DNA from 4 places in the Bacillus sp. XF8 genome. Region 4 is predicted to be linked to each of the others. Evidence: riboswitches for the same ligand, from Rfam matches in the RefSeq annotation. Region 4 holds a riboswitch; each other region holds the start of a gene.
What was found. Region 4 has a riboswitch for lysine ahead of J4P91_RS18190 (amino acid permease). Riboswitches for the same ligand answer to the same signal wherever they lie in the genome.

Region 1 (7,794 bases), on a different contig from region 4:
GGAACAAGTAGCGCGATTGCTACTACTACAATGGCTGCAATGGCTAGAATAATAATTGTCACAACGCCCCCGATTATATTCGCCAACCAGCCAACGACTAAATATCCTAACGGTAATAATGCAAAAGACCCTAACATATCAAGACTTGCCACTCTTCCAAATGCCTCTTCTGGCACGAGTTCTTGCAAACTCGTTTCCCAAATTAAACCGAAAATCATGATCCCAAACCCTTCAATTGCCATTAATCCAATTAATCCGGGAGCCCAGGAAACAAACGGCATTATTAAAAGTGCCGCCCCACTAATAAGGACACCTCCATAAGCGAACAATCCTCGTCTATGCCATCTCTGTCTCCCGCCAAAAATAAGAGCTGCAACCACAGCACCTCCTCCAGAACATGCCATTCCAAGTCCATAGACGAAAGGTTCAAAGTGATGATGTACATTAAATAGCCATGGGATTAATACAACTATAATTCCTGCGTAACAAATATTAATAAATGAAAATGCTAAAATTGTAATCCATAACCATGGATGGCTTTTTAAGACAACAATACCTTCCGTAAAATCTTTTTTAAAATTCATTTTATGATCTGCTGTTTTCTGTACCTTTTTAGCTGTTACATCTTTTAAAAATAATAAACAAATAAATGACAGCAAATAAGTTAATGCATCTAAGCCAAATCCGACCCCAGCCGATGTGACCGAAACAATAAGACCACCAAGCGCCGGACCAATTAAACGGACACCTTGATTACTCATTTGTGTTAATGCGTTAGCTGCATTACGGATTTCCGGTACAAACACCCTCGCCCGCACTGCCGAATATGCAGGTTGAAATAATCCTTCCATTAGCCCATACATTGCTACTAATACATATAAAATAGTGATTGTTAAAGTTTCTTTAAAAATAAGTACCGCAAGAGTTGTCATTAATATGCATCGAACAATATCGGTAAATAACATTAATTTAACTCGATTCATACGATCAACGATTAACCCTGAAAACGGTAAAACAAGAATATTCGGCAGCATATACATAGCCATCGTCATTCCCATAACAACTGTTGAACCTGTTAACGTATATACTACTACCGGAAGAATTACCATTGTAATAGAACTTCCCAGAACGGAAAGCAGTTGACCAATCCATAAGAAAGTAAAAGGACGTGATTTTGTAACAGGTAACAATAAATTGCTTACATAACTCCCCTTATTTTCCGTTTGTATCTCTCCTTGCATATGTATCCCCTTCCTCTAAGCATCTTCCTTCTTTTTCCTTACATTATAACATTTAATTTTCTTTTTTTTCTTATAATTAAGACTTTTAATACACAAAACATCAATACATTTCAATATCAAATAACACTTATAAACGATCTATTTCTATATTTTTATTCAGATTAAATAGTTTTAATTTTCTAAATATTAACGAAGTACTTGATTTCCTAAAATATTTTAATTATTATAAAACAAATGTTACCAATAACTTCATAAACCAAACACTCTCGCCCAAAACGTGAGATAGAGGTTGCAGCGCTTATAAGTATTCTAAAGGAGACACAGAGATGTCGATGAGTTTAGAAAAAAGGAAGTGTTGCCGAAATTGATAAATTTCTCTGCATTTATCAATTGGGGCTGTTTTCGAATAGAGACAGAACTGTCATATATACAGACGTGTATGTATGAAGAGCTATCTACAAAAAAGAGATATCATTCTTTATATGATATTCCTTTTTTGGCGGTTTTTTTATTAGCTCCTTTTTCTGTTTCCCTTTTCCTGTAACAGCACCATCCTCACCTATTTGAGATGGTGTTTTTTGTTTTTCTTTGTGGTAACTACAGGAATATTGGGGATTTATACTTTTCCTCCCATATGTGTTTTACACACCTTTCCTGCTCTATTCATAAAAATGGACGAAAGAAGGAATTTATAATGGAAACAATTGTGCAAAAATTTGGTGGTACTTCTGTCGGAAGTATCCAACGCATTCAACATGTAGCAGATTTAATTATTGAAGAATATGAACGAAGTCATAGCGTTGTTACAGTTGTCTCTGCAATGGGAAAAAGTACAGATGAACTCGTTGCACTTGCTACCGCTATTACAGAAAATCCGAGTAAACGTGAAATGGATATGCTTCTAACAACTGGTGAACAAGTTACTATTTCTTTATTAACAATGGCACTGCAAGCAAAAGGATACGACGCTATTTCACTAACTGGTTGGCAAGCTGGTATTACGACAGAATCTGTGCATAGTAGCGCACGGATTACTGATATTAATACAGAACGTATTCAATCACATTTACAAAAAGGTACGATTGTAATTGTTGCTGGTTTCCAAGGATTAAGTGAGGAAAACGAAATTACAACACTTGGTCGCGGTGGTTCTGATACAACTGCTGTTGCATTGGCCGCTGCGCTTAAAGCGAAAAAATGTGATATTTACACAGACGTAACAGGTGTATACACGACTGACCCACGTGTCGTAAAAGACGCTTATAAACTCGATGAAATTTCTTATGATGAAATGTTAGAACTCGCAAACCTTGGTGCTAGTGTACTACATCCACGTGCTGTTGAATTCGCAAAAAATCATAACGTAGTTTTAGAAGTTCGTTCAAGTATGGAACAAGAAAACGGAACAATTGTAAGGGGAGAATGTAACATGGAACAACAATCAATCGTAAAAGGTATTGCATTTGAAGACAATATTACACGCGTAACAATTAAAGGATTAGAACAAGGATCACTTTCAACTGTTTTCTCTACATTGGCCGCTGCTCATATTAATGTAGATATTATTATTCAAAGCATTACAAATGAAGGCACTGTACATCTATCCTTTTCTATTCATTCTAATGACTTAAGAGAAACGCTAGAAGTATTAGAACAAAATCAAGAAGCACTTCACTATGAATCTGTAGAATATGAAAATCATCTAGCTAAAGTATCTATTGTCGGATCTGGCATGGTATCCAATCCAGGTGTTGCCGCTGACATGTTCTCTACATTAAAAGACGAAAATATTCATATTAAAATGGTAAGTACATCTGAAATTAAAGTCTCTGTTGTCATTGATCGCCTTCATTTAGTAGATGGTGTAGAAGCACTTCATCAATCGTTTATGGCCAAAATTGAACCATTAGTACAGATGAATTAAATTTATTTTCATAATAACAACAAAGAGCATAGTCTTTGTTGTTATTTTTTATCTAGCAAAATAGTATTATGTTACACTATTACATGTGAAATATTTTCCAAATATCTTTCTAACAGATTCGAAAAACATGTAAAGGTGGATCCATAATGAGAACAGAAAAAATCCTTTTAGTAGATGATGAGCAAGGCATACTAGATATGTTAGTACTTACCCTAAAGAAAGAAAGCTTCATTCATATAACAACCGCTCTAAACGGAACGGACACGTTAAATCTAGTTAAAAATTGTTCATTCGATATCATCTTACTCGATGTTATGCTACCAGATATAGACGGCTTCGAATTATGTAGACAAATACGAAACTATACAAATACTCCTATTCTATTTGTGACAGCGCGCTCTAGTGACTTAGATAAATTAACAGGTTTAGGGATTGGCGGGGACGATTACATAACAAAGCCATTTAATCCTTTAGAAGTCGCTGCACGAATTAATGTCCAACTACGTAGACAAAATATGATAAAAGAAAATCGCAATGAAGAAAATTTGAACCTACATTTTGAATCCTTTTCTCTATATCCTAGCGAGGGACTGATAACTGTAAACGGAGAATCTGTACATTGCACTGCTAAAGAACTAGAATTACTTACTTTCTTATGCACACATCCAAATCGAATTTTCACTGCTGAACAATTGTACGAACAAGTATGGGGACTGACTTCCATGGGTGATGATAAAACAGTAGTAATGCATATTTCTAAATTACGTAAAAAAATAGAAGAAGATCCTAGATCCCCTACATACATTGTTAATTTGAGAGGAATTGGCTATAAATTTATCCCGCATACTAAGGAGCAACAAAAATGAAAATCGGTTTCAGGCTAGGCTTTCATTTTATTCGTAGTTTATTTATCGGTACTTTTTTTATGGGGATCTTCATGGCAATCTTAATGGAAGGTATACTACCTCTTATTGGAATAAATAAAGATGACAAAGACACGGAAGCCCTTATCGTTTTTAGTCTATTTATATGTACTCTTATTTTAGGTGCTATTATATATGGATGGCATATCGGGAAACCTTTATTTCGAATGATTTCATGGATTAACCATCTAGCAGAAGGTTCTTACGTGACACCAGAAAATACGAAACAAATGTACAATAAAAAAACAGGGAAATTAAAAGGCCCTTATCGCTTATATAAAGATGTCTTTCTAAATATAGAACATTTAACAAACAGATTACGAGAAATAGAGAATGAACGAGAACAACTTGAGAAAATGAAACGCGAATGGATGGCAGGAATCTCTCATGATTTAAAGACACCCCTCACTTATATTACAGGGTACAGTGCGCTTATGCTATCGCCAGATCATAAGTGGAGTCAGGAAGAACAAGAGAAGTTTTTGCAAGAGATTCAGCAAAAAGGTGATCATATGAAAGAGTTAATTGAAGACTTAAATCTTTCATTCCGTCTTGAAGGTTCACAGATTCCATTAAGAAAAGAAGAAATAAACATTGTTGAATTTACTAGAAGAATGATAGCTGATATAACAAATGATCCACGGTCTGAACACTATCATTTTAGTTTTCAATCAGATGAAACAAAAATAATGATTCCCATTGATACAAAATTACTCTACCGTTCTTTACAAAACTTATTTATGAACGCCGTTTTACATAACCATAAAGGAACGAAAATTCATACCACTATCTCATTACAGGACGATGTACACATTATAATAGAAGATACTGGAATCGGCATGGATGAAATGACAGTTCAAAATCTATTTAAACAATACTACCGAGGTACAGCTACAAACGTTTCAAGTGAAGGCACTGGTCTTGGAATGGCGATCGCTCATAAAATTATAACTGCACACGGCGGAACAATTCATGTAGACAGCGAAATAAAGAATGGGACAACAATTCATATTACTCTTCCAATTTTATAGTAATTCTTATCGATCCAAAATATAGTTTGATTAAAGTAAGGATTCTTTTCGTTTCATTTAACAACATAAAATTTAATCCAACACTAAAAAAACCAATTTCTCTTTTTTTACACATGAGAAATTGGTTTTTTCTAGTTTTTTAGAAATTGAATCGGTCTAAAAATTTCAATCTGTTACCTATATTCAGCTCCCGAAAAAAACACCTATAAGGGAATAGATAATAATAGTTGAAAATAAAATTGTCATATGGAAAAGCGAAAAAATAAACAATGATTTTGCCCATTTCTCTGAATCCATTTTTTTATAACCATAAATACTTAAGGCAAGCCATAAAATGCTTAAAAGAAGTGATACTAACATAAGACCAATGCTTAATGAACCTAAAAGAACACTTATTATAATTAAAATAATTAAATACACATTCGTTTGTACATATGTCCTTTTAATCCCTTTCACTACTGGAAGCATTGGAACATTTGCAGCCTTATACTCATCATGTTTACGAATAGCTATCGCATAGAAATGAGGCATTTGCCAAATAATCATGATAATAAAAAGACCGATGATAGCTGGATGCGTTATATCAGGATACATAGCGGCCCAGCCAATGAGTGGCGGCATTGCCCCTGAAATACTCCCTATCTCTGTGTTATAAATTGTTCTTCTTTTACTCCACATTGTATATGGTACAACGTACAAAAATAAACCTAAAAATCCTAATAATGCTGCTAAATATGTAGTTAGCGCAAGAAATACTAAACCGGAGATTGTCATCAATATGCCAAGCCATAGTACCGTCTTAGGACTTATGTCTCCGGTTACAGTTGGTCTATTTTTTGTTCTCTCCATGATAGAATCAATATCACGATCATACAGATTATTAAATGCTCCTGCTGCTCCTATTATTAAAATCGAGCCGATTATAGCAAATATAATCTCCGGAATTTTTTCAAACGGGCTAAGCTTATATTTATATAGAGCCAATGTTAACCCTGCAAACATTGGAACCAAATTCGATTTAATAATTCCGGTTTTAACCGTTTGGGCTAAAATGTCCGATAGCTGTCGTTTCGAATTTGTTAATTCTTTTTTCCTTCGCATGACACCCCGTACTCCTTTTCATTAGATGTTTCCTACAATGTATATAGTATTAATATACTCCCCGGTATATTAATACTATATGATATCCATGTCAAGAGAAGAGGCTTTACGGTACACCGGTGAAGAGTAGCATAGAAAGATTAGAAAATCCTCAAACAAATAATTTATACAGCAAAAAATGCATTCTGAACAGATCAAAAATATTCATTCAGGATGTGTTTTTTATAATCGAACTTTATTTCTTCAAAACCACTTTATATTCTCATTACTCATCACGTTTTAATTCAATCGTCCCTGTCATAGACTGTGCTGTTAACTTTGTATCATTTTCTTTTCCACTTCCTATATGCCCTCTTACTTTATGGTCGTTTCCTTTTTCACCCGATGAAAGTGAAAATTCATTTTTGATTTGACCCGCACGTGTTGACAAGTCAACCTCTAGATTTGTTGGCTCTTTCTTAAAGTTTATATTTATATGAGATGATTCGGTTTTTATTTTACTTTCATTTTTTAGATTTGAAGCAGCGGATACATTCACCTCTCCCGTATTGTTTTGAATATCGAAGCTTCCCTCCACTCCCTGTAACGTAACCCCTCCTGATTTGGAAACTCCTTTTATATTGTTTCCTTTATATTCTTTTATTGTCATATCACTTGAATCGCTGTACAAATTCAATTGTTCAGATGCTATATTTTCACCTATTACCTTACCCGACTCTGTTTTAACATCTATTTTTTTATATGTTTTTTCAGGAAGGTATATATGTACAGTAGCTGTTTTAAAATTTACAATGGATGAAGAGTTTTCTGTAATAACTTCTAATTTCTCCCCAGTCTCTTTCATTTTTACATCTTTTATCTCTTCTATATCTACTCTAATATCTTTTTCTACTGTAGAATGAAGTTTAATATTTTCTCCTACTGTTTTTATATAAATCTCATTTATATTTTTTGCGGTGAACTGTTTGGAAACTGACGACTCATTCTTTTTTGTATCACATGCAACTAGACTAAGAATCATTAAGGTTATAAATGAACATACATATATTTTCCCTTTCATAACTTCTCTCTCCCTTTAACTACTTACTTGAATAATAACCGTAACCTTCCCATTTGCTGCAACTGTCCGACCAATGCGATACATAGTAATAAAATAGATAGCGTAATATACACAATCACATATGATGTTGATATTCCTAAAAAATCCACATATGGAAGATGGTTTATCGGTCCTAAATACCATAAAAGTATATACAGGACTTCAAATAATTTACGCGTCTTACTCCATACCCCAAGTGTCAACGCTAATGTTGGAATAAATACGATACCGCTAAGCCAAGAAAGTAAGAATGAAATATCTTCAATTAATATAAATTGAATGATAAGACCGCTGGAAATAATGAGGCCCACTATCATACCTGAGATCCACGTTGCAAAAAACTTATACAAGGGAGAACAACTTGAAGAAATAATTTGATCCGTACCATAGTATGTTTCTCTCGTCATCATCTGCGACCAAATGGCAATTGGCCAAATCATAATAATAGGTAGCCATCCTTTTGATATATCTACTG
Region 2 (7,794 bases), on a different contig from region 4:
TCCATTGAATGGCTCATGAAAACACAAGAACGCTTGCAAAAAAGAGTGCAGGAAGGGCCATTTACAGTAGAGTGGATTGATTTCTATTTAGAAGAAGCGCTGCGAAAAGGAATAAAAGAAGTCGGTATTGTTGATCATCTCTATCGCTTTTATGAGGCAAAGGAGTATTACGAGAAATATGTAGATATTAGTGAATCAAAGCTCGGGCGTTTGCAGAAAGAATGGTTAGATCAAGTACGGGTAGCATCGATTTACGATTATACAAAGGCGATCCAAGAGGCAAAGGAGCGCTGGAGAAAACGAGGAGTAGTACTGCGTCTCGGGATTGAGGCTGATTATTTTATTGGTGGCGAGCGAGAGCTAGAAAATTTATTGGCATTAGGAGATTGGGATTACGTGATTGGTTCTGTCCATTTTATTAATGGCTGGGGATTTGATAACCCTGATACGAAAGAATATTTTGAAAATCATGAGTTACATGCATTATATGATACGTTTTTTGCGACAGTCGAAAAAGCAATTCGTTCCAGGGTATTTGATATTGTAGCTCATCTTGATAATATAAAAGTGTTTAATTATCGATTAGATGAAAATGTGCAGGTTCCATATTATGAAAGAATTGCTAAGGTATTACTAGAAACAAATACAGCAACGGAGGTAAATGCTGGGTTATATTATCGTTATCCTGTTCGAGAAATGTGTCCAAGTCCGCTTTATTTACAAGTTTTAGCAAAGCATAAAGTACCAATCACTCTTTCATCAGATGCTCATTATCCAAATGATTTAGGAAATTATGTCGAGGAAAATGTGAAAACATTACGTAATCATGGTATCTCTCATGTAGCTACATTTGAAAAACGGGTGAGGAAGATGCAGTTGCTTGAAAAAGAATCAACAACTGTTTCAAATTGAAAAATGATTTTGTGATGAAAACCTTTCTTTTTGCTCAAAATAAGAAAGAATGATAAAGGAGGGTTTTAAATGGCAAAACAAAATAACAAACAGAACATGAAAGTGACGAATCAAAGTTATACTTCTCAAACAAACGAGGAAGTCAACTCTGTAATCCAAGAACAAATTAGTGATACGGTAGCAGAAGGAACGATTGATGCAAAGCTTGGAAAACAATCTAGTGAAGAACAATAAGGAAAAGGGAGATCTCCATCTCCCTTTTTCTTATGAGAAAAAGTGTCAGTTTTCAGAACTGTAATCAAATTCCTTGGCTTTTTTAACTTAGATTTCTTACAATATAATATAAGGAAATTCCTATTTTTTAATAGAAGAGGTGCTTAGTAATGGCAAAAGTATTAGTAGCAGGAAACATTCCAAAAATCGGATTACAGTTATTACAAAATCATGAAATAGAAATGTATGACAAAGAAGAATTAATTAGTAGCGAAGAATTAGCAAAACGTGTGAAGGATAAAGATGCACTGCTAAGCTTACTTTCTACAAAGGTAACAAAAGAGGTAATTGATGCAGCACCTAATTTGGAAGTCATTGCTAATTATGGTGCGGGTTACGATAACATCGATTACATGTATGCAGCAGAAAAAGGAATTACAGTTACAAATACACCGAAAGTTTCAACAGAAGCAACGGCAGAATTAACATTTGCTCTTCTTTTAGCTGCGGCAAGACGAATTCCAGAAGGAGATACATTATGTCGTACAGTGGGATTTAATGGCTGGGCACCACTCTTTTTCCTTGGTCGAGAAGTATATGGAAAGACAATTGGAATTATCGGTCTTGGGGAAATTGGAAAAGCAGTTGCCAAACGTGCAAAAGCATTTGGAATGAATATTATTTACACAGGTCCAAATCGTAAGCTAGAGGCAGAAAACGAATTGGAAGCAACGTATGTAACGTTAGAAGAACTGTTACAAACAGCAGATTTTGTTACGATTAACTGTGCGTATAATCCAAGTCTCCATCATATGATTGATGAAGAACAATTTAAAATGATGAAGAAAACAGCATATATTGTAAATGCAGCGCGTGGTCCAATTATGAATGAACTAGCGCTTGCTCATGCGTTAGAGACAAATGAAATTGAAGGGGCGGCTCTTGATGTATTTGAGTTTGAACCGAAAATTACAGAGAGATTAAAGGGATTGAAAAATGTTGTCCTTACTCCGCATGTTGGAAATGCAACGTTTGAAACACGTGATGCCATGGCTGAAATGGCAGTACGTAACATTTTAGCTGTGTTAGAAGGAAAAGAAGCATTAGCGCCTGTGAATCAAAAGGAATTAGTTACAAAATAAAGAGACACCTTCCGGCTTGGAAGGTGTCTCTTTATTTTTCTTTATTTGCTCGTTTTTTATGAGAAGGTCTTTGCCTAATAAATTGAGATAACATATACAAAATATAAAGTGGGATGGCAATGAACAGAAATACTGAAATATTGCCAAAGCTTGTTTTATACATTGTATAAATAATTCCGATTAAAAAGAGTGTAACAATAATACTGTATCGTGGAATTGGTACATCTTTTAAACTTGGGATACGAATACGACTTACCATTAAAAATGCAAACGTTACAAATACCGTAATGAGGACAATTTTTGGAATGGTATGTGAAAATAGTGTTAAGAAGGCAACGAGTCCTCCTGCTGCAGTAATAGGAACACCAGTGAAATACTTCATAGAAGTAGATGAAGGCGTTACATTGAAGCGCGCTAAGCGATATGCTCCGAACAGAGGGAATAGTCCTGCTATGTATAGTCCGATAATTCCATAATTGGAAAAGGAAGTGTAGTACATTAAAACTGCAGGCGCAGCTCCAAATGTTACAACATCTGCTAGTGAATCAAGTTCTTTCCCCATTTGTGAATCAACACGCAATAAACGAGCTAGCCGGCCATCAAGACTATCTAACATCATCCCGATTAGTACTAAAATAGCAGCTGGTTTATAATACCCTAAAGATGCATAGCCGATTGATAAAAATCCACTGTATAAATTTCCGAGCGTAAATAAGTTTGGAATTGCTGCTCTATACAAAATCTGATCCCTTGCTTTCTGTAATAAATTCTTAATTAGTGTATGAAAGTTTACTTTTTTTATCATAACATAAATTTCTTTCCACGTACGAAAAAATTCCCATTTCATGAAAGATTTCACGAATAGTTTATCCAGTGCTTAGCTTCTTTATTTCTATTGGACCTTTGAAGTGAGAAGCTGTATAAATCCATTTTGATTTTTCATCATCTAAGCTGCGGCTATGAATAACAAAAGGTGGCCTGCACTCGCCTTCTCTCTTTGTTTTCACTTGGCGTGGGGCAGGAAAAGGAGCTGATCGCTTCTATACATGGTCGGATACTCTCTCCCACCTAAAAAGAAAGGGTTTCTATCAGTTTTTTGATTTTTAACATATAAAAATCACTGCTATGACAACAAAAACAGATCTCCGCTCATTTTCTCCCTTTGTTTTCATTCGGCATGGGGCTAAAAAAGGAGCTGACCGCTTCTATGCATGGCCGGATGCGCTCTCCCACATAAAGATTGGGTTTTATGTCAGTTTTTAAATTTGTATTCATATAATAAAGTTACCATGTTTATGAAATGGTAAAGATTTAGCTAAGAAAGAAGCACCCTCAAATTGTTATCCGAGGGTGCTTTTAAGGTTATTCAAATTTAGTTATCATTGTTCCCGTTTTGTATTTATTGTTAGGATCAAATCGTAATAAATCTCCATAGATAAGTTTATCAGAATAATTTAATTCTGTTTTCGCTTTTTCAATATACGGCTGGCAAATCGTTGAATCAATCAGTTCACCTGTGCTTTTTTTATAGCACATATTTTTTGTATAAACATAATCGTTTGTTACGAAACTACCATCACGCATAATCATAAGTGTTTGTTCATTTTTGGTAAATAAATCAGTACCAAATTCAATAGATTGGTTTGTTTTGATACCAAGTAAATGAAGTAATGTTGGTTTTATATCGATTTGTCCAGATACTTTTGAAATGACTTTTCCTTCTTGACCAGGAACGTGAATAATAAGTGGTACACGTTGCAACTGCATCGAATCAAATGGAGTTATGGATTCCTTACCGAGAAATTGTGCCATAGCAGCATTATGATTTTCAGAAATTCCGTAATGATCTCCGTAAATAACAATAACTGAATTATCGTATAAACCCTCTTCTTTTAATCGATTGATAAATAGTTTAAGAGCTTCATCTGTATAACGAACGGTTGGGAAATAACGATTTAGTACACCGCTCTCAGAATTATACTCACTAATATATTGATCTTCTGGATTTAAAAGAAACGGGAAATGATTTGTTAATGTAATAAATTTTGTATAAAACGGTTTTGGTAAAGATTTAAGTTTTGAGATCGATTGTTCAAAGAACTCTTTATCTTTTAACCCCCAACCAACAGACATTTGTTCTGTTCCTATATAATCATTTAGGTTAAAGTAACGATCGTATCCGAGTGCTGGATACATGATATCCCGATTCCAAAAGGTTTTATCATTCGAATGAAAGACGGCGGAATAGTATCCATATTTTTTTAACAACTCAGGAGTTGCTGTGTATTCATTGTTTGTATGTGTAAAGAATACAGAGCCACGGTCTAATGGATATAATGAATTTTCTACAATAAATTCAGCATCGGATGTTTTTCCTTGTCCAGTTTGATGATAAAAGTTATCGAAGTAATAACTATCTTTTATAAACTGATTTAAAAATGGAGTAATTTCTTTTCCATTGATTTTTTTGTTGATAACAAAATTTTGTGTTGATTCCATTGAAATTAGAATGACATTTTTTCCTTTTGCAACTCCAAATAAGCTTTTATCAGCTTGTGTATCTTTTGAATTCACGTAGTTCTTAATTTCAGAAAAACCGTCTCCACTTGCGAATACACGCTCTGCAGAAGATTTAGATTGAAGTGTAATGTCAAATAGATGATACGTGTATAAACCTAGATTTTTCACAACGGTTTGACGATCAAAAGAACGTGAAAACAATTGTGGCTTATGAACGACCGAAACAATAATTTGTAATGCTAATAGAGCTGTTATACCACCAAAAAAGCTCCGTTTTTCAGAACGAGATAGTGGCGTGTTATCACAAAAGTTTGGGAACTTACGTGAAATAAACATTAGAATAATTGCATCCGCAAATAGAAGTAATGTTTTGTACGTAAATAGTTCTTTAATACTTGTTCCTAAATCAGCCATGTTATTGGTTTGGAATAGAACAGGGAATGTGACAAAGTCATTATAAAACCCATAAAACATCGCGTTTCCAAATAAAATAAATGACAGTAAAAAGCTGATTCCAATAATAATTTGATTTCGATATTTTGATGCTAATAAAGCTAGACCAAAAAATAAAAGCAATGAAGCAATTGGATTAAACAATAGCATCATTTCTTCGAAGAAGCTATCAATTTTAATATCAAAGGCTAGCTTGTACACAATATATGTTTTTATCCATAATAAAACGACTGCAACAAGTGCAAATCGTAATTTTGGAAACAAATGTTGTAGCATAATATACTCCTCTCCTACTATAAGTGACGGTTCTAGTGATTGTATTTCTAATGATAGAAGTTTCACTTTATATATACGAACAGTCGTTTATCTTTATGTACTATTATACGAAAACAAAACAGAATTGTGGATGATTTTTATAAGAATTGGTTAGAAAAAAAGAAAACGGAGACAATAACCATATCGCATTTTGATACGGAGGTTATGATGAAAAAGTTATTTTGTTTCATATGTAGTGGTTTTTTATTCTTTTCCACTCCTACAGTTTTTACTGCACAATATGATGCGCCGTTATTAGAAGATGCTCTTTATTCCGTTTTGTTTCCACAAATAAATGTAGCGATTCAGAAGCATTATGGGAAACAAAAACCGTATGAATGTCCGAAGATTGTTAGTTTAAAAAAATTGTATAGTGGTACATATTTATTTCAAGCTGTAATTGAAGTGACGAAATATGAAGCAGGCATAGGTGGGAAAGTGCTTCCGCCATTTGAAAAAATAAAAATTACGTTTGATAATGATGAAGGAGAATGGACTGTGAAAAAAATAGATATAAAGCGCTTGCCAAATGATACGAAATTAAATTGTAAAAAAACAATGTGAAAAATTGTTTGACAAATAATTTATTCGTTTGGTATTGTTAATACCAACATAAGATGTTTGAAAATTAAATAGACTTACCTCATCTACTCTCAAAGGTAGAGGCCGCGATAGGAAAGAGTAAGCTATGGGAGATTTAGTGGAATCCGTGATCATAGATTGAAAGGGACTATTGCCGAAATATAAGAGTGACCACGTCATTCATATATTGGGACTACATTGAATAAATGTAGTACTGTCATAAGATTTTATTTTATGGAGAGCTATTTGGAGATGTTGATGCGGTTTCTTATTTGAGAAGATAACAACTCGTTTATTTTTTCATGATACATTATTCCTAATAAGAAACGCGTGTGAACATTGTTCCGCGCGTTTTTTGTTTATCTAAAAACGCGCTGCAATGAATAGAAGAAGATTGGGGTTATGAGTTTTAGAGGAAATAAGGGAGGAATTCAAATGTATTTACACGGCACAAGCCGAATCAATGAGCAAGGACACTTAGAAATTGGAGGCTGCGATACAACGCAGCTAGCTAAACAATATGGAACACCACTTTACGTATACGATGAAGCTTCTATTCGGGAGAAATGTCGCGCATTTCATCGTGCTTTCCAGGAAAGTGGGTTCTCTTACCAAGTAGCGTATGCAAGTAAAGCGTTCTTGTGCATGGAGATGTGCCGAGTAGCTCGTGAAGAAAATATGTCTTTAGATGTTGTTTCTGGAGGCGAATTGTACACTGCTTTGCAAGCTGGTTTTCCTGCATCACGCATTCATTTTCATGGTAATAATAAAACGGAAGAAGAGATTATAATGGCGCTGCAAGCAGATATTGGCTGCTTTGTGGTAGATAATTTCTTTGAAATGGAAATATTACATGACTTAGCACAGCAGTATGGAAAAATTGTAAATATATTAATCCGAGTTACACCTGGAGTAGAAGCGCATACACATGAATATATTACAACAGGGCAAGATGATTCGAAATTCGGTTTTGGAGTTTCTACCGGCCAGGCAATGCAGGCGATTCAAATAGCGTTAGAGAAATCAAATTATAATGTGTTAGGTATTCATTCACATATTGGATCACAAATTTTTGAAACAGCAGGATTTGTTCGGGCGATCGAAGTATTGCATAACTTTTTAGAAGAGATAAGAGAACAGACTGGTTATGTTGTAACAGTGTTAAACGTCGGCGGAGGTTTTGGAATTCGCTATACGGAAGCAGATACACCACTTACACTTGAAACATATGTGCATGCTGTAACCGAGGCAGTGAGAGACCAATTTACACGAAATAATTATCCTCTTCCAGAAATATGGATTGAACCAGGGCGTAGTATTGTTGGGGATGCAGGAACAACAATTTATACAGTGGGAGCTGTAAAAGATATTCCGGGTATTCGTAAATATGTGTCAGTCGATGGGGGAATGACAGATAATTTAAGACCAGCTTTATATGGAGCGCGTTATGAGGCAATGTTAGCAAATCGAGGAAAAGAAGAGGCTGAAGAAGTTGTTTCGATTGCTGGAAAGTGTTGTGAGAGTGGGGATATGCTTATTTGGGATATAAAACTGCCGCAAGTTGCTTCAGCAGATTTGTTAGCGATCTCTTGTACCGGAGCATATGGATATTCTATGGCGAATAATTACAATCGTATTCGCAGACCGGCTGTAGTAT
Region 3 (7,794 bases), on a different contig from region 4:
AAAGCTTTTACCTGGATTTTTAGTTTTAGAAAGGAGAGAAGTAGATGGAGTCATTATGGCTAGAGTATGCTTGGACATTATTAATTCTAATCGGATTAGAAGGATTGTTATCGGCTGACAACGCCCTTGTACTAGCAGTTATAGCCAAGCATTTACCCGAAGAGCAGAAAAAAAGAGCTATAAATTACGGAATCATTATGGCCTTCGCTTTCCGATTTGCTGCCCTTTTTGCCATTTCATTTATTGCAAATGTCTGGCAGATACAGGCAATAGGAGCAGCTTATCTTCTTTACCTAGGATTAAAGCATGTCATTCAGGCACGATTCGGAAAAGACAATAAGAATATTCATAAGGACGATGAAAAGGAATCGGCGGGCAAAGGCTACTGGTCCACAGTAGGAAAGATTGCAGTAGCTGACCTTGCTTTTGCAATTGATTCGATACTAGCTGCAGTTGCTCTTGCTCTGGGTCTTCCAGATTCACCGCTAGACGATTTCGGTGGTATGGATGGAGGTCAGTTCATTGTTGTTCTTCTTGGAGGTATTGCCGGACTTGTCTTAATTAAATTTGCAGCAATCTGGTTTGTGCAACTTCTTGAAAAACGTCCAGCATTGGAAACAACAGCATATGCAATTGTTGCATGGGTCGGTGTCAAACTTGCTGTAATTACACTTGCCCATGAGGATATTGGTGTCTTAGATCATCATTTTCCACACAGTACATCTTGGACTTTGATCTTCTATGGAGTATTAGTCGGTATTGCCCTAATTGGTTGGTTTGCACCGAGAGATAAGTCATTTCAGAAAAATTCTACAAGGGAATAATGAAGAATCCCCCACGCTTCGGTTAAGAAATAGGGGGGACTATTCATTTTTTATCGATAAGCCATATACAAGTGTCTCACTAGGGATCGTAATACTAAAACCGGTTGTTTTATAATCGAGTTTTAACGTATCTCCTGTATAGTCTTTTGTAAAATCATCCATTTGAATGATAAGCTGCTCATCTTCATAAACAACTTCGTTCGAATTATACTCATCGAAAATTAAATCAATATCAACAAATATACTACAAGAGTTTGTCATTGTTCCTCTAATACGTATGATGTTTTTGTTATTTGCGTTGAATTTATGTAGTACTGCTTTTGCCTTATCAGTTACGCGAATGTTCATGGAATCCCAACCTTTGTTTATAGTTCTTATTCTATTATTGCAAAAACATGAGAAATAGGGAAGGAAAGGGATTCAATGAATGATAAGTGTATAGGAATCACGGTTTGAAAAGTAAGGATGGTACTGTAAATGTTTGTGTTAAGCATAACTCGTCATTACTCACTTTCTCAACTTCTTCATACTGAATTTCATTCTTTTGGTAGAATTTTTTCCAGAAATTCACCGCTGCTTTATTGCTTTTTAATTGCATTACATAATAGGTTCCTTCGTGCTGCTTTAACAGTTCTAGAATTGCTAGCTCTGCTATCTTTTTTCCACGGTACGCTTTTAATATGAAAAGATCGTTAATGCAGCAGTCTGTTCCTGATACGGTGAATGGTGGTTTCGCGAATAGAAGAAATCCGACATATTTTTCTTCAAATGTAATGAAGTAAGGAGAAAGCTCATCACGGTTAAAAATAAGTTCAAAAGCATCAAATTCAAAAAATCCATTCTCATTCGGATGAAGGGTAGAGGAGAATTCGGATAAATCATGTAAGTATAACGAATAAAAATTTCTTAATATCTCTCTTTGCTCTGTAGAAACAGCTTCAAGGGTAATATTCATTTTAATCCCGCCTTTTGTAAAAATAACTCCTTTGAAATCTGAAAGTACAGCATACCTTCATACTCGTGGAGAGATTTCTCTAAGTTTTGTACAGTTTCTTTGAATTGAAATCCAAGTTTTTCTAATACATGAATAGATTTTTTGTTTTCTGGAAAGACGGAGGCCATAATCGTTTCGATTCCAATGATTGAAAAAGCATATTGTAAAAGAGCTGATGTTGCTTCGGTTGCATACCCTTTTCCCCATGTATCATGAGAAAGTGCGTAATATAGTTCAGTTGAAGCTGGTTCGAAATCAGAGGGACCTAATCCGCAGTAACCTATGAATTTTTGAGAAATGTTTTCTATAATAGAAAGATTGAATTTAGCGATATGGTTTATAGAATTCTTTTTATTCATGTCTATGCTCCAGCTGATGATATCTTCAATTTCCTTGTACGAATAAATAGGTTCTGGGATATAGAGGTGTACTTCAGGTTGTTTTTGCAATTCATATAAGGCTGGTGCATCAGTAATTTGATAAGGGCGTATATGTAATCTTTCTGTTTCAAGTTTTGCATTTATAAACATGCGGCACCTTCTTTATATAAAAAATTCACACATAATACACTGTTCGACAAAAAGTAAATATATCCTTTCAATAGAGACATTCATTTAGATGAAGTGAATCTTTGAGTAAGGGGGGATTAAGATAAAAAAATAACAGCAAACATTATAATGTTTGCTGTTATTTATCAATTATAGTTCACATTTATCAAGAGGAATTACTTTTGTTTTCTTTGTAAATTTATATCCTAACCACATCGCAAGGAAGAGAGGTAAGCCGATATAAGAAACAAGTACACCATTCCAATCGATAGACTCGCCCATAAATGCTCCGTAATTTTGTCCTAAAATGACAATGACACAAAGTGCAAATGCGAAGATTGGACCAAATGGGAACCATTTTGCTTTATACGGTAAATCATTTAAGTCTTTTCCTTGTGCGATATATGCTTTACGGAATCGGTAATGGCTGATTGCGATACCTACCCATGCGATAAAACCGGACATTCCAGATGCATTTAATAGCCAAACATATACAACACCGTCTCCAAATAAGGAAGCTAGGAAAGCGACGCAGCCAACTACTGAAGTTGCGATTAACGCGTTAACAGGTACGCCGCGGCTATTTAATTTACCTAGAAATTTCGGTGCTTTTCCTTGTCGTGCTAAATCCCAAAGCATACGAGTTGATGCGTACATGCCTGAGTTACCAGCAGATAAAACTGCAGTTAAAATAACAGCATTCATAACAGAAGCAGCAAATGCAACTCCAGCTTTCTCAAATACAAGTGTAAATGGACTTACTGTTACATCACTAGCTGCAAGACTTTCAGTTGTATACGGAATTAATAGACCGATAACAAGAATTGCAAAGATATAAAATAATAGGATGCGCCAAAAGATTGAACGAATTGCTTTTGGAATGCTGCGCTCTGGATCGGCAGTTTCACCAGCAGCTACACCTAATAATTCAGTTCCTTGGAATGAGAAACCAGCCGCCATAAATACGCCGATGATTGCCATGATGCCACCGTTAAATGGTGCATCTGCAACTGTGAAGTTTTTAAAACCTACTGGTTCACCACCCATGATGCCGAAAATCATCATAAATCCAACAATTAAAAAGATAATAACAGTTGCTACTTTAATAAGGGCAAACCAATATTCTGCCTCACCAAATCCTTTAACAGATAAGTAATTTAAAAGAAACATAATGACTAAACAAAGGCCACTCCAAATAAGGGAAGGCGTATTTGGGAACCAAAACTTCATAATTAATGTAACTGCAGCAAGTTCAGCTGCGATTGTAATTGCCCAGTTATACCAATAATTCCAGCCGAGTGCAAATCCAAGAGATGGATCAACAAATTTTGTTGCATATGTGCTAAATGAGCCAGCAACAGGCATATATGCGGCTAATTCAGCTAAGCTTGTCATTAAAAAGTAAACCATAATTCCGATTGCCGCATAAGCTAAGAGAGCTCCACCGGGCCCTGCTGTGTGAATGACACCACCACTGGCAAGAAAGAGCCCGGTACCAATTGTACCGCCGAGAGAAATCATTGTAAGGTGGCGAGATTTTAATCCGCGTCTTAGTTCACCTTGTCCTTGTGTAGATTGAGTTTTAGAGGTAGCTTGATTCGTTGCGCTATTCATGTTCAACACTCCTTTTCTTGTAAGATAGGAAGGAACGGGGGAGAAAAATACAAAAAACCGCCAAAGGAATTTGGCGGAACGTTTCACAAATAACCACCCCATCATACCCTTCCGTTAAGATAGCACCCCACGTTTACACGGTATTTTGTAAACGTGACAGTTCTGTTCCTATTCGGAGACAGACCCAGCTCGTACTTCCAGAGAAGAAATACGAACTTCGGCAGCATTTCCTTTCGAACGGAGTCATTGACATCCTCTGTGTCTAAGCCGTTCTACTAATAAAAGCCGCAACCTCTACCTCATCGGATTGATGAGGATTTATTCATTGCTGTGATTTTTAATATATGGCAATTGTAATTAGTTTCTGAAAATATTGCAAGGAATTTTTGTAGGAAAATATCAAAAAAAATCGGTTATTGTATAGGAAACGTTTTCAAAATTCCACCCGAACCTACTTGATATGTAAAAAATGAAGAAAAAATTGTTATACAAATGTTTCGCAAAAAGATATGGAAAATCCTTTAAAGTTAAAAGAAAATTCAGAAAAATAAAATTCGACATTGACTATAAACAAAATAAAGAGTGCCTAAGAGTGTAAAAAAGGTAAGCAAACTTATCGTTTGCTTACCTTAGTATTTTACATCACCTTATTTAAGGCAAAACTCGCTTTTGTCCAGTCGTATATCCAACGTTTTGCTTTGTAAGTTGGGAATGATTTCGAACTGAGATGAAAAGTGCAATGATAACGATAAGACCTACAACAATATAGGAAAGGGTAATAATGGTTGGATCCACTTTAAATGATGTAAGTAGCGTCCGAATATTTGTAAAAATTATCAGTCCACCAACAAGTACACCCAGTAAGTGTGAAGGTACAATTCGTACTAACCATGCAGCAATTGGAGCTGCTAGAATGCCACCGAGCATAAGGGCAAATACCCAAACCCAGCTAACTTGTTCCCATCCTAATGAAATGAAAAATCCGATAGTTGCTGCTAAAGATACTGGGAATTCACTCGTATCAACGGAACCAATGACTTTTCGTGCTTCATTTCCACGCGCGAGAAGTACCGGTGTAGTGATAGGTCCCCAGCCACCTCCGCCAGTTGAATCAACAAATCCAGCGAACAACCCTAATGGGATAAGCTGCTTTCCAGACATACGTTTATTTGATTTGGCAATTTGTTTTTGAATAATAAATCGTAATAAAATATAGACACCTAATGTAAATAAAAAGAGTGAAATGTATGGTTTAATTAAATCGCCAGGCAAGTTACTTAAAAAGCATGCACCGACAAAGGCACCGATTGCACCAGGTAATGTCAGTCTTGATACGGTATACTTATCAACGTTTCCAAATCGAATATGTGACACGCCAGAAGCTGCGGTTGTAACAACTTCAGCTAAATGAACGGATGCGGAAGCGACAGCAGGTGCAATTCCAAACATTAATAATAATGAGGAAGACGTTACTCCGTACGCCATCCCAAGTGCCCCGTCAATGAGTTGAGCAAAAAAACCAATAATAGCAAAGACAATTAATTTCTGCATGTATAATCCCCCTGTAATAATAAATAAAAAAGGCTCTTTTCCCTAATGAGAAAAGAGCCTTTGGTTTTTCCAATCAGCTTTAATGTTAATTTTTTATTATTATAATGCATATTAATCTTATAAAGCAACTAGGTTTTAAAAGTTTTTTAATTGAATGAAATAACAGAACAATTATATAATAATAAGATGTAATGAAGAGGAGGGGGAAAACCATGTTAGCATTTGATCATCTCGTTCATGCTGTTAGATGTACACCACAAGAAGTTGAAAAACAAATGAGGGAACTTGGGTTTCATACTGTACAGGGCGGGGAACATACGAACTGGGGAACATGGAATAGTTTATGTTATTTTGACTTATCGTATATTGAATTTTTAGCAGTGCAACATGAGGATAAAGCAAAACAAGCGGATAATCCACTAGTCCGGGAAACGGTAGAGAAATTACAAGATGGAGAAGGCATGCTTCAAATTGCTCTTCGTACAGATTATATTGAAGAACTAGCTGTAAAACTCGTAGAAAAAGGATTACAAGTCAAAGGCCCATTTGAAGGAAAACGAATGAGAAATGACGGCCATCTTATAAAATGGAAAATGTTATTTGTGGAACAGGAAGAGAGTAGTCCGAAACTCCCTTTTTTTATACAGTGGGAAGAATCTGATGAGAGTAGAAGGTTAGATTTACAAGAGGTAGGCGTTATTGCCCCGCATAGCAACGAGGTAAAAGAAATTCAGACCATATACTATGCTGTGAAAAATGTACGTGAAACAGTAGAAAGATGGAAAGAGATACTCGAAGTACAAGTGACTTTACCTGAAAATCATAAAGAATGGAATGCGCTTTGTCAAAGTGTATTGCTTGAAAATATTAATGTGCAGTTTTGTGAACCTATTGGTGAAGGGCTGGTACAAAATCATTTAATAAACTATGGAGAACTTCCTTTTGCGGTTGAATTTCAAGGAGGGAATAAACAGAAGAATAGACAAGAAATTTTAGGAAGCCTGTACATATATTAATTGGGGTGATCTAGATGAAAGAGCTGTTAAGGGAGTTAGAACAACAATTGGATTGGCCTCCTATAGTAAAATGTACTCTTATTCCAAAAGGTTTTTCGTTTGATCAAAAGTATAAAATTGAATTAGAAAATGATGAACGTTATTTTATTAAAGTGTGTGATATTGCAACTCGTGAACGTAAACATGAAGAATATGAATATATGTGTCATTTCGAATCATTAAGTATACCAATGCCAAAACTACTTGATTTCGTAAATCTTGGTAAATTGAATCAATGTGTACAAGTGTTTGAATGGATTAGCGGAGAAAACGGTGAAGACATACTTGGCAAGTTGACTGAGAAAGAGCAATATACGGCTGGAAAAAGGGCAGGAGAAGTATTAAAGACCATTCATACAATGAAAAAAGATGATGTAGAAGAACCTTGGGAAGTGTATAGATGGAATAAATACGAGAGATACTTGCAAGCACTAGCAGAATATAAAGTGGATTTTATTGATTTGAACGCTGTTTTAGCTTTTGTGGAAAATCATAAGAGTTTACTACATAATCGTCCGACTGTCTTTTTGCATGATGATTTTCACCCAGCAAATATTATGATTCATCAAAATAAGTTTTGTTCAGTAATCGATTTTGCGAGATTTGATTTTGGGGATCCTATTCATGATTTTTATAAAATGGCTTTATTTACAACTGATATAAGTATACCGTTTGCAGTTGGACAAGTTCATGGGTATTGTGAAGGGAAGCCATCACTTCATTTTTGGAAATTATATGCATTGTATGCAGCGATGATTTTTCCAGCGGATATTGTGTGGGCAAATCGAGTCACACCTAATTTGCTAGATGGAATGAAAATGAGGTTAAGAAGGATTTTAGAAGAACATAATAGTTTTACATCCTATATCCCAAGTTGGTATAAATCTTTTAATGAAGATATAATAAATATAGAATAATTGGAGGTGCTCATATGGATAAAATAGCAGTTATTTCAGATATTCATGGTAATATTCCTGCGCTAGAGGCAGTTCTTGAAGATATTAAATTAAGAGGAATAGAACGGATTTTTTGCTTAGGTGATTTAGTAGGAAAAGGACCACAGTCTAGTGACGTAATTGAGAGAGTGCGGGAAGAATGTGAGCAGGTTGTCATGGGGAATTGGGATGATTTTATAACAAAACCTACTGAATTCGAGACATTACAGTGGCATCAAAGACAGCTCTCAGAAGAACATGCGGACTATTTAA
Region 4 (7,794 bases):
TTAAATATTGAACTTCATAATATATAAATGTATAATTATAACTATCTTCTTTTAAAAATTTTATTTGAAGAACACAAGCCGAAAAAGAGCTCATCTTCTAATGAGTTCTTTTTTTTGTTTATATAAAATAAAAATGAAGTAGATATTTTAGTGTGTCTATAGGTTCTATAAAAAATTTCATTCAATAAGTTGAAGATACATCCTCCTGGGTACATATCTTCTAGAATTAGTTTTGCTATTTAATGATTGTTTCATCAGTTATGTTATATAGATACTCTCTTTAATTTACTCATTTTATTTCTCCTAATTTATTTAATTGTCGAGAATATAAAAACAGAAAGTGTAGCTTCTTTAGCTATACTTTCTGTTTTTTTTTTTTTCAGAATACACAATCATTCATTTAAATTTCCGAAGAAGAAATTTGTTTTTTTGTTTTTGGTACGATAATAAATTTGATAAAAAATATGCTAACTATAATAGTTGAAAGAACAGGTAAAAACAGCTGTAGTGAAATGAATATAATAATCGAAAATACCGCTAGCTGAACGATTGTTAATGAAAATATAAGTGTGAGAAATTGACGTGCTCTTTCTTCAGATGAAATTGGATATAATGCTACAATATTATTTCTCAAAAAATATTTCCATAAAGAGCGTAATTGCATGGAGGTCATATATAAGAGACAACAAGTAATCGCACCTTTTACAAATACATTTGGCACGAAATATAAAATAAAAGAACCGATAATAGTCAATCGCATATATATACCAAAATAATCATTAGCACGTAGAAATGATAAAGTATTTAAATATAAAAAGGTAGCTCGTTTTTTATGTAATATGGGTTCCAGCCAATTTGTAAGCCATTTTCTTGGTTTCACTTGTTTTTTTAGCTGGGGAACATCTGTGAAAAAATTTACAAATTGGTAAAAGCGCATGTCTATTTTTTCTTCTTGCTCAATTACATATTCCCATTGGATTCGTTTTGTTGGTTGTTTTACCGTATAAACAAGTATAAAGATAAGAAATAATAACATGGCTCCTAATAGAACGACTGATATGGATTGAAAGAGCATGTAAAGAATGAGCGCATTACAAGTCAATCGAATGATAAACCAGATTTGGCCGTTATATTGATCACGCCATATCCAGCTTATGTATATATTCCATCCTTTAACGAGCATTATTATAAAAAAGATTGTACATAAAAAAGGAATGGTTGTATGTAGTGTTTGCATTGCTAATGGTACGATGATAAGAAACGTGAATAGCAATGGAAAAAGCTGAATGACATAATTGTATAGTAGAGATTGTTTAAAGTAAGAAGTCAATTTCTCTTCAAGTGCTAGTAAATACACAGCATCAGGTTTCTGGAGAAACGTACGAATTGGGCATCTAGTTATAACGATTGTAAGTACAATTGTGATTAGTAATAATGAGACTCCTTTAGAAGGAGATGTTTTCAGAAACTTGGCGTAATAATATGCGCAGGTGCATGAGACGAAGATGAAACTATATAATAGACCGCTAATCATGCGTGCAAAGTACATGATGACATTTTGAAGATGCTTTTGGAAACGAGTGCTCCATAGTGTTTCGATTGACATATTTTTTCACCTCTATCTTTTATTATAAGGGTTTCTTTCTTATACAAAAATAAAAACGAGCAAATTGCTTTAAGCAATTTGCTCGTTCTTATTTTTTTCATTTCGTTTCTTATCACGATTCATTAATGGATAGAAGGCAAAGCCGATTACAAATAAGCCGATTCCAAGAAGGAATGTTTTTATATCAGAGGAGCCAGTTTTAATGACCCACAGTGCATAGCACAGTGCAATGACTGCGACAGTACCATCCATAATTCTTGAACCCATTTCATTTTTATACGTTTCACCAGTTGCAACGAGTTTTAATTGGAAGATTGGTGAAACGAGATATGGGATTAAGTAAGCTAAGGTTGAGACAGTAATAACGAATGTATATGCCTCAGCAATTGTCCCTGATAACGTTGAGAAAAGGAAGACTTGTGACATAATGTTTGTCAGTCTTAGTGAATGAATCGGACTTCCTTTTTTGTTTGTTTTTGCAAAGAAGGAAGGGAAGAAACCTTCTTTTGCTGCTTGATATGGTACTTCTGAGCTTAATAAAATCCAGCCTAAGATAGAACCGAATAGGGAAGTAAGAGCAAGTAGCGCCATTAATTTCCCGCCGCCATGACCCATTGCAGCATTTAATGCATCAGCTAATGGACGTTCAGAAGTTTGTAGTTTATCCATATGAAGCACACCCATTGTTAAAATGGTAATTCCTAAATAAATAGCAACAGTTATTAATAAGCCAGCGACAGTTGCATGTTTTACCGTTTTTGGAGATTTAGCACGGTTTGATAAAAGAACGGCTGATTCAATACCGATAAATGCCCAAAGTGTTGTCAGGGCAGCTAAATTCACTTGTGAAAGCAGTCCGTGTGACACGCCTTCTTTATCAATCATTGGTGTGTACCATTGTCCAAATTTTGAAGCTTGAAATGCAAACAAAGTAACAACGATGAATAGAAGGAATCCAGTCACTTTCGTTGTTGTTGCTAAGAAGTTTAATTTCCCAGCTCCGTTTACACCGTTTGTTAAAATCATATGCGTTCCCCATAATAAGAAAGAACAGATGGAGAATGTAATAAGCTTTCCAACTTCCACATTGAAAGTCCCAATTGAAAATAAGAGACGTGTATCTTTCATAATCGGGAAGAAGAGAGATAAGTAACCTGCAAAAGATGTAATAATAGCAACATTACTTGCCCAGTTTGCGACCCAATAGCCCCAAACCATGCTGAATCCAGCCATTTTTTTCTTTTTTGGTGATGAAAATAAAGCATATGCATGACTTTGTGGTCCTGTTGTTAAATCAGGACGACGAATTGCTAAATTACCGAAAACAAGAGCTAGCATTAAAACCCCAAACCCTGTTGTTAACCAAGCTAAAGTGACACCGAGAGGGCTTGCTGTTTGTGCTAATGTACTTGGCACCATGAAAATACCAGCACCAACCATGTTGCCGACAACAAATGCTGTTAGTACCCAAAAGCCCCATTTTTTTTGTTGCATAAAAGAATACCTCCAAAGTTAGTATAACCAAGTCAAGCGAGGAGATATGTATGTCCTCCAAAAAGGAAGAAAGGTAAGCTTCATACAAAACAAAAAAAGCACGTGTAATTGTCGCTACGTGCTTTCTATCTTATAGGAAACCCACGACATACCTCTCGATAGCTCTCCACAAACAAAATGTTTGTGACAGTTCTGCACTTATTCAATACAGACCCAGCAAGAATGCATGGTGGACATTTCTTACTTCGGCAACCATTCCTTTTTCATTCGTTCATCGATGCCACTACATCTCCCGAAAGATACTCTTAATGACTGCAACCTCTACCTCACCGAGATACGAATGAGGATTTATGTATTAAATTAACATAATCAAGGGTAACAAATGTATTTTTATACGTCAATGGATATAGTAATAATCAGATTATAGCGAACAATTTGTCATTAAAAGTAGGGACGAGAATGTTGTTTGAGAAATAAAAAAGAAGCTAGATCTACAGCCGTAGACTAGCTTCTAAAATAAAATGTTAAATTAAGTTTAATACAGTTACTTTTTCACGTGTCATAGACTCAAGGCTCTTACGAATACCTTGTGCTCCCATACCAGAACCTTTTACACCGATGAATGGGAAGTGGTCAGGGCCACGTTCTGTACGTCCGTTAATTTGAACAGAACCAGTGTCAATTTTGTTAGCAATTGCAAATGCTTTGTTAATGTCTTTAGTGAAGACACTTGCTTGTAAGCCGAAATCTGATTTATTCGCAATTTCAATTGCTTGCTCATCAGAAGAAACGCGGATGATTGGAAGGATTGGGCCGAATGGCTCTTCCCAAGCAACTTTCATATCTTCTGTTACATTGTCAATTAATGTTGGGTAAATTAAGTTGCGCTCGCGTTTGTTACCAATCACGATTGTAGCGCCTTTTTCCACTGCATCGTCAACTAATCCTTGAACGAAATCAGCAGATTTATCGTCGATTAATGGAACGATTGTGCTGTCTTGTTCTGGAGAACCAACAGATAGTTCAGCTACTTGTTCTTTTAATAAGCTAACAAGCTCGTCCGCTACATTTTCATGTACAAGCACGCGCTTGATTGCAGTACAACGTTGACCTGAGTATGAGAATGCGCCGCTAACGATATGTTTTGCAGCTTCTTGTAAATCAGCATCTTCGCGTACGATACCAGGGTCTTTACCGCCAAGTTCTAATACAAGCGGAATCATAGCAGCTTTTTTCGCTAAGTGAGCACCTGTATTTGTACCACCTGTGAACGATACCATATTTACGCCAGGATGTTCTACTAAGTAGTCACCGATAACAGAACCGCGTCCTGTTGCTACGTTTACAAGTCCTTTTGGAAGACCTGCTTTATGAAGAGCTTCAACCATTTTAATACCGCTAATTGCGCCTTGTGTTGCTGGTTTAAAGATAACGGCGTTCCCCATAATAAGAGCTGGTGCAAGTTTTGCCGCAGATAAGTTTACAGGGTAGTTAAATGGTGCGATTGCTAAAATTACGCCACGTGGTGCACGTTGAACGATTGCAAGTTTAGATTTAGATCCACCAGGGAAGCTATCACCCATCATGCTTTCGCCATGCATATGAAGTGCTTCGTCTACAGTGTAGCGAATTAAGTCCGCTGTACGAACAACTTCTTTTTTCGCATCTTTATAACCTTTACCGACTTCTTTCATTACAACATCGGCAATTTCATCTTGCATATTTACGAGCTCATCAGCCCATTTATATAAATATTTTGCACGTTCTTGAAGAGAAGCTTCAGCCCATTCTTTTTGAGCTTCTTTTGCTGATGCAATTGCTTCGTCAACTTCTTCACGAGTAATCGCTTGTACTTGTCCAATTACTTCATGTAAATATGGTGATGGAATATCAATTGTTTGCCCAGAAGAGCTTTCTCTCCATTCACCGTTTAAATAAAATTTGTACGTATTGCTAGTTGTCATGATTTGTCCTCCTAAAATAGCAACTTGTAAGAGTGAGTATATGGTGATTGTAGGGGGTTTGAGAATATTTTTCAAACAAAATGTTTATGAAAACGATTTCTTGTGTGATTTTAATTTTGTATGCCCTTTCTGAAAGGGGTTTACTTTATTTTCAAGTGAAATATAGGGTTTATAAATAGTATTAATAGATAATTTTTTTCGAGTATGGGAAAGGGAGTATGTATTTTATCCCGCTATTTGCGGGCAGTAAGACCCCCACCTCAAGATTCAGAGGGAAACGAGGAAGATAGGTGGGGGATCAACTGCCCGTAAAAGCCCGATTGGTGCAGGCTGATAATCAGTGGGGATGAAGAAAACCCCCACTGATTAAAGTTTCACTTTATATTTCTTGTGATAAAAGTTTGTTTTGTAAAATAATGAAAAAAACAATTGACAGAAAAGTTCCTAAAGTTATAAAATTAAAAATGGAAAATAAATGAAGGAGGTGTGCGTAATGATTGTAATGGTAAATATGGCTGGCTTAGCTGGATTATATGATGGAAAACGTTCATATTATTACGCAACCCGTACGGAAAGATAGTGCTTTTTTGTTTTTGAAAAAGCGTACGTTGCGTATTTCGTAACGTACGCTTTTATGCGTTTTTGCGCATATCGTCAAGCGACGGTATGCGCTTTTTTGTCTCTATTTTGATTGTTTCCATACTTTGTATGGTTTCGATAAAACAAGATATGAAAGGGGAAGAGGTATGGTTAAACAGTATAGTTGGCGCGGTATAAAGATAGGGGCTTTTGATAGTGGATAACAGAAATAGAATGAAACAAGATTGAGAAGGGAGAGATTTCATTGTTTTCAGTATTACAAAAGTTAACATGGTTTTTTAAAGAACATTGGAAGAGATATAGTATCGCAATTGGAGCGCTTTTAATTGTAAATGTAATTGAAGTCATTCCTCCAAAAGTAATCGGATTAACAATTGATCATATAAAAATAGGATCTTTAACAAGTGAAGTAATTATGAAATATATTTGGATTTTATTTGGAGCGACAGTTGGTGGATATTTACTCACTTATGTATGGCAACACCAATTGTTTGGCGGGGCATTCGTGCTTGAAAAAACGATGCGTTCAAAATTTATGGGGCACTTGCTGAAAATGACACCGACCTTTTATCACAAAAATCGTACTGGTGATTTAATGGCGAGAGCGACAAATGATTTGAAGGCGATTGCTATGACTGCTGGTTTTGGGATTTTGACACTAGTGGATTCTAGTTTATATATGCTCACAATTGTTTTTATGATGGGTTTTTCAATTAGTTGGCAACTTACAATTGCGGCACTTCTTCCTTTGCCGATTATGGCATATGCGATGAATATATATGGAAAAAAGTTACATGAACGCTTTACGGTTGCTCAAGATGCTTTTGGAGATATGAACGATAAAGTACTTGAATCGATTGCTGGCGTGCGTGTTATCCGTGCATATGTACAGGAAAAAGCTGATGAAGAAAGATTTCATCAATTAGGAACAGATGTATATGAAAAAAATATGAAAGTAGCAAGAATTGATGCGTTGTTTCAGCCAACAGTCAAGATGCTAGTAGGTCTTAGTTATTTAATTGGTCTCGTATATGGAGCGTTTTTAGTATTCCAATCAAAGGTTACTCTTGGAGAACTTGTTTCCTTTAACGTTTACCTTGGAATGATGATTTGGCCGATGTTTGCGATTGGTGAATTAATCAATGTGATGCAGCGCGGAAATGCTTCGCTAGACCGTGTTAATGAAACATTAGCGTATGAGCCTGACGTGAAGAACGTGAAAAAGCCGAAGCGTGTACACGAACCAGAGTATATCGACTTTGATAAAGTTTCCTTTTCGTATCCGGCTTCATCAGATATGAATTTGAAAAATGTTTCTTTTTCATTAAAACAAGGAGAAACACTTGGCGTTGTTGGGAAAACAGGGAGTGGTAAAACGACCCTTGTTCGTCAACTTCTTCGTCAGTATCCACTTGGAGAAGGGGATATTACAGTGTCAGACGTTACGCTTGGTGCAATTTCGACTGAGAACGTACGAGGCTGGATTGGATATGTACCACAAGAGCATATTTTATTTTCAAAAACAGCAAGGGAAAATATTTTATTTGGAAACAGAGAAGCAAGCGAAGAGGAACTTGAAAAGGCTATTGAAATTGCAGCATTCAAAAAAGATTTAGAGTTCCTTCCAGAAGGGTTAGAGACACTTGTTGGAGAGAAAGGCGTTTCTTTATCTGGTGGGCAAAAACAGCGAATTTCGATTGCGCGAGCGGTTATTCAAAATCCAGAAATTTTAATTTTAGATGATTCATTATCAGCTGTAGATGCCAGGACGGAAGCGGCAATTATTGAAAATATACGAAGAGAAAGAAGCGGAAAAACAACAATTATAACAACGCACCGGTTATCAGCTGTGCAGCATGCGGATTGGATTCTCGTTATGGATAATGGTGAAATCATAGAAGAGGGAACACATGATAGGCTCGTTTCTAATGATGGCTGGTATAGAGAGCAGTTTGAAAGACAGCAGGGTGAAAATATAGAGGGTGAGGTGAAAATATGAGCGTTTCAAAGCGGTTATTTAGGTACGCCATGAAAGTAAAGGGAACCATTTTTGCGGCACTTGCAATGTTATTTATTTTCGTTATTGCCGAGCTTGCAGGGCCATTTGTGGCAAAGACAATGATTGATGAT

Region 1: it holds a riboswitch for lysine, as region 4 does, so the genes downstream of both, J4P91_RS02875 (aspartate kinase) here and J4P91_RS18190 (amino acid permease) in region 4, are expected to answer to the same signal.
Region 2: it holds a riboswitch for lysine, as region 4 does, so the genes downstream of both, lysA (diaminopimelate decarboxylase) here and J4P91_RS18190 (amino acid permease) in region 4, are expected to answer to the same signal.
Region 3: it holds a riboswitch for lysine, as region 4 does, so the genes downstream of both, J4P91_RS12485 (amino acid permease) here and J4P91_RS18190 (amino acid permease) in region 4, are expected to answer to the same signal.

Annotation. Positions count from the first base shown of each region.
Region 1 is NZ_JAGDQK010000002.1:455,860-463,653, reverse strand. Features, by position in the region: gene J4P91_RS02880 (MFS transporter) at 1-1,241, opposite strand, end outside; lysine riboswitch at 1,517-1,703, shown strand; gene J4P91_RS02875 (aspartate kinase) at 1,936-3,165, shown strand; gene J4P91_RS02870 (response regulator transcription factor) at 3,312-4,031, shown strand; gene J4P91_RS02865 (sensor histidine kinase) at 4,028-5,119, shown strand; gene cyoE (heme o synthase) at 5,303-6,220, opposite strand; gene J4P91_RS02855 (DUF4097 family beta strand repeat-containing protein) at 6,486-7,280, opposite strand; gene J4P91_RS02850 (hypothetical protein) at 7,304-7,794, opposite strand, start outside.
Region 2 is NZ_JAGDQK010000002.1:182,586-190,379, forward strand. Features, by position in the region: gene J4P91_RS01400 (histidinol phosphate phosphatase domain-containing protein) at 1-912, shown strand, start outside; gene J4P91_RS01405 (DUF4025 domain-containing protein) at 982-1,146, shown strand; gene J4P91_RS01410 (NAD(P)-dependent oxidoreductase) at 1,296-2,267, shown strand; gene pssA (CDP-diacylglycerol--serine O-phosphatidyltransferase) at 2,299-3,006, opposite strand; gene J4P91_RS01420 (LTA synthase family protein) at 3,630-5,516, opposite strand; gene J4P91_RS01425 (DUF3888 domain-containing protein) at 5,724-6,119, shown strand; lysine riboswitch at 6,208-6,390, shown strand; gene lysA (diaminopimelate decarboxylase) at 6,573-7,794, shown strand, end outside.
Region 3 is NZ_JAGDQK010000019.1:52,207-60,000, forward strand. Features, by position in the region: gene J4P91_RS12465 (TerC family protein) at 45-824, shown strand; gene J4P91_RS12470 (iron-sulfur cluster biosynthesis family protein) at 864-1,172, opposite strand; gene J4P91_RS12475 (GNAT family N-acetyltransferase) at 1,270-1,779, opposite strand; gene J4P91_RS12480 (GNAT family N-acetyltransferase) at 1,776-2,348, opposite strand; gene J4P91_RS12485 (amino acid permease) at 2,517-3,980, opposite strand; lysine riboswitch at 4,093-4,285, opposite strand; gene J4P91_RS12490 (sulfite exporter TauE/SafE family protein) at 4,632-5,531, opposite strand; gene J4P91_RS12495 (VOC family protein) at 5,744-6,547, shown strand; gene J4P91_RS12500 (aminoglycoside phosphotransferase family protein) at 6,562-7,503, shown strand; gene J4P91_RS12505 (metallophosphoesterase family protein) at 7,518-7,794, shown strand, end outside.
Region 4 is NZ_JAGDQK010000029.1:12,682-20,475, forward strand. Features, by position in the region: gene J4P91_RS18185 (ABC transporter permease) at 401-1,606, opposite strand; gene J4P91_RS18190 (amino acid permease) at 1,676-3,100, opposite strand; lysine riboswitch at 3,252-3,432, opposite strand; gene J4P91_RS18195 (NADP-dependent glyceraldehyde-3-phosphate dehydrogenase) at 3,625-5,064, opposite strand; gene J4P91_RS18200 (ABC transporter ATP-binding protein) at 5,909-7,663, shown strand; gene J4P91_RS18205 (ABC transporter ATP-binding protein) at 7,660-7,794, shown strand, end outside.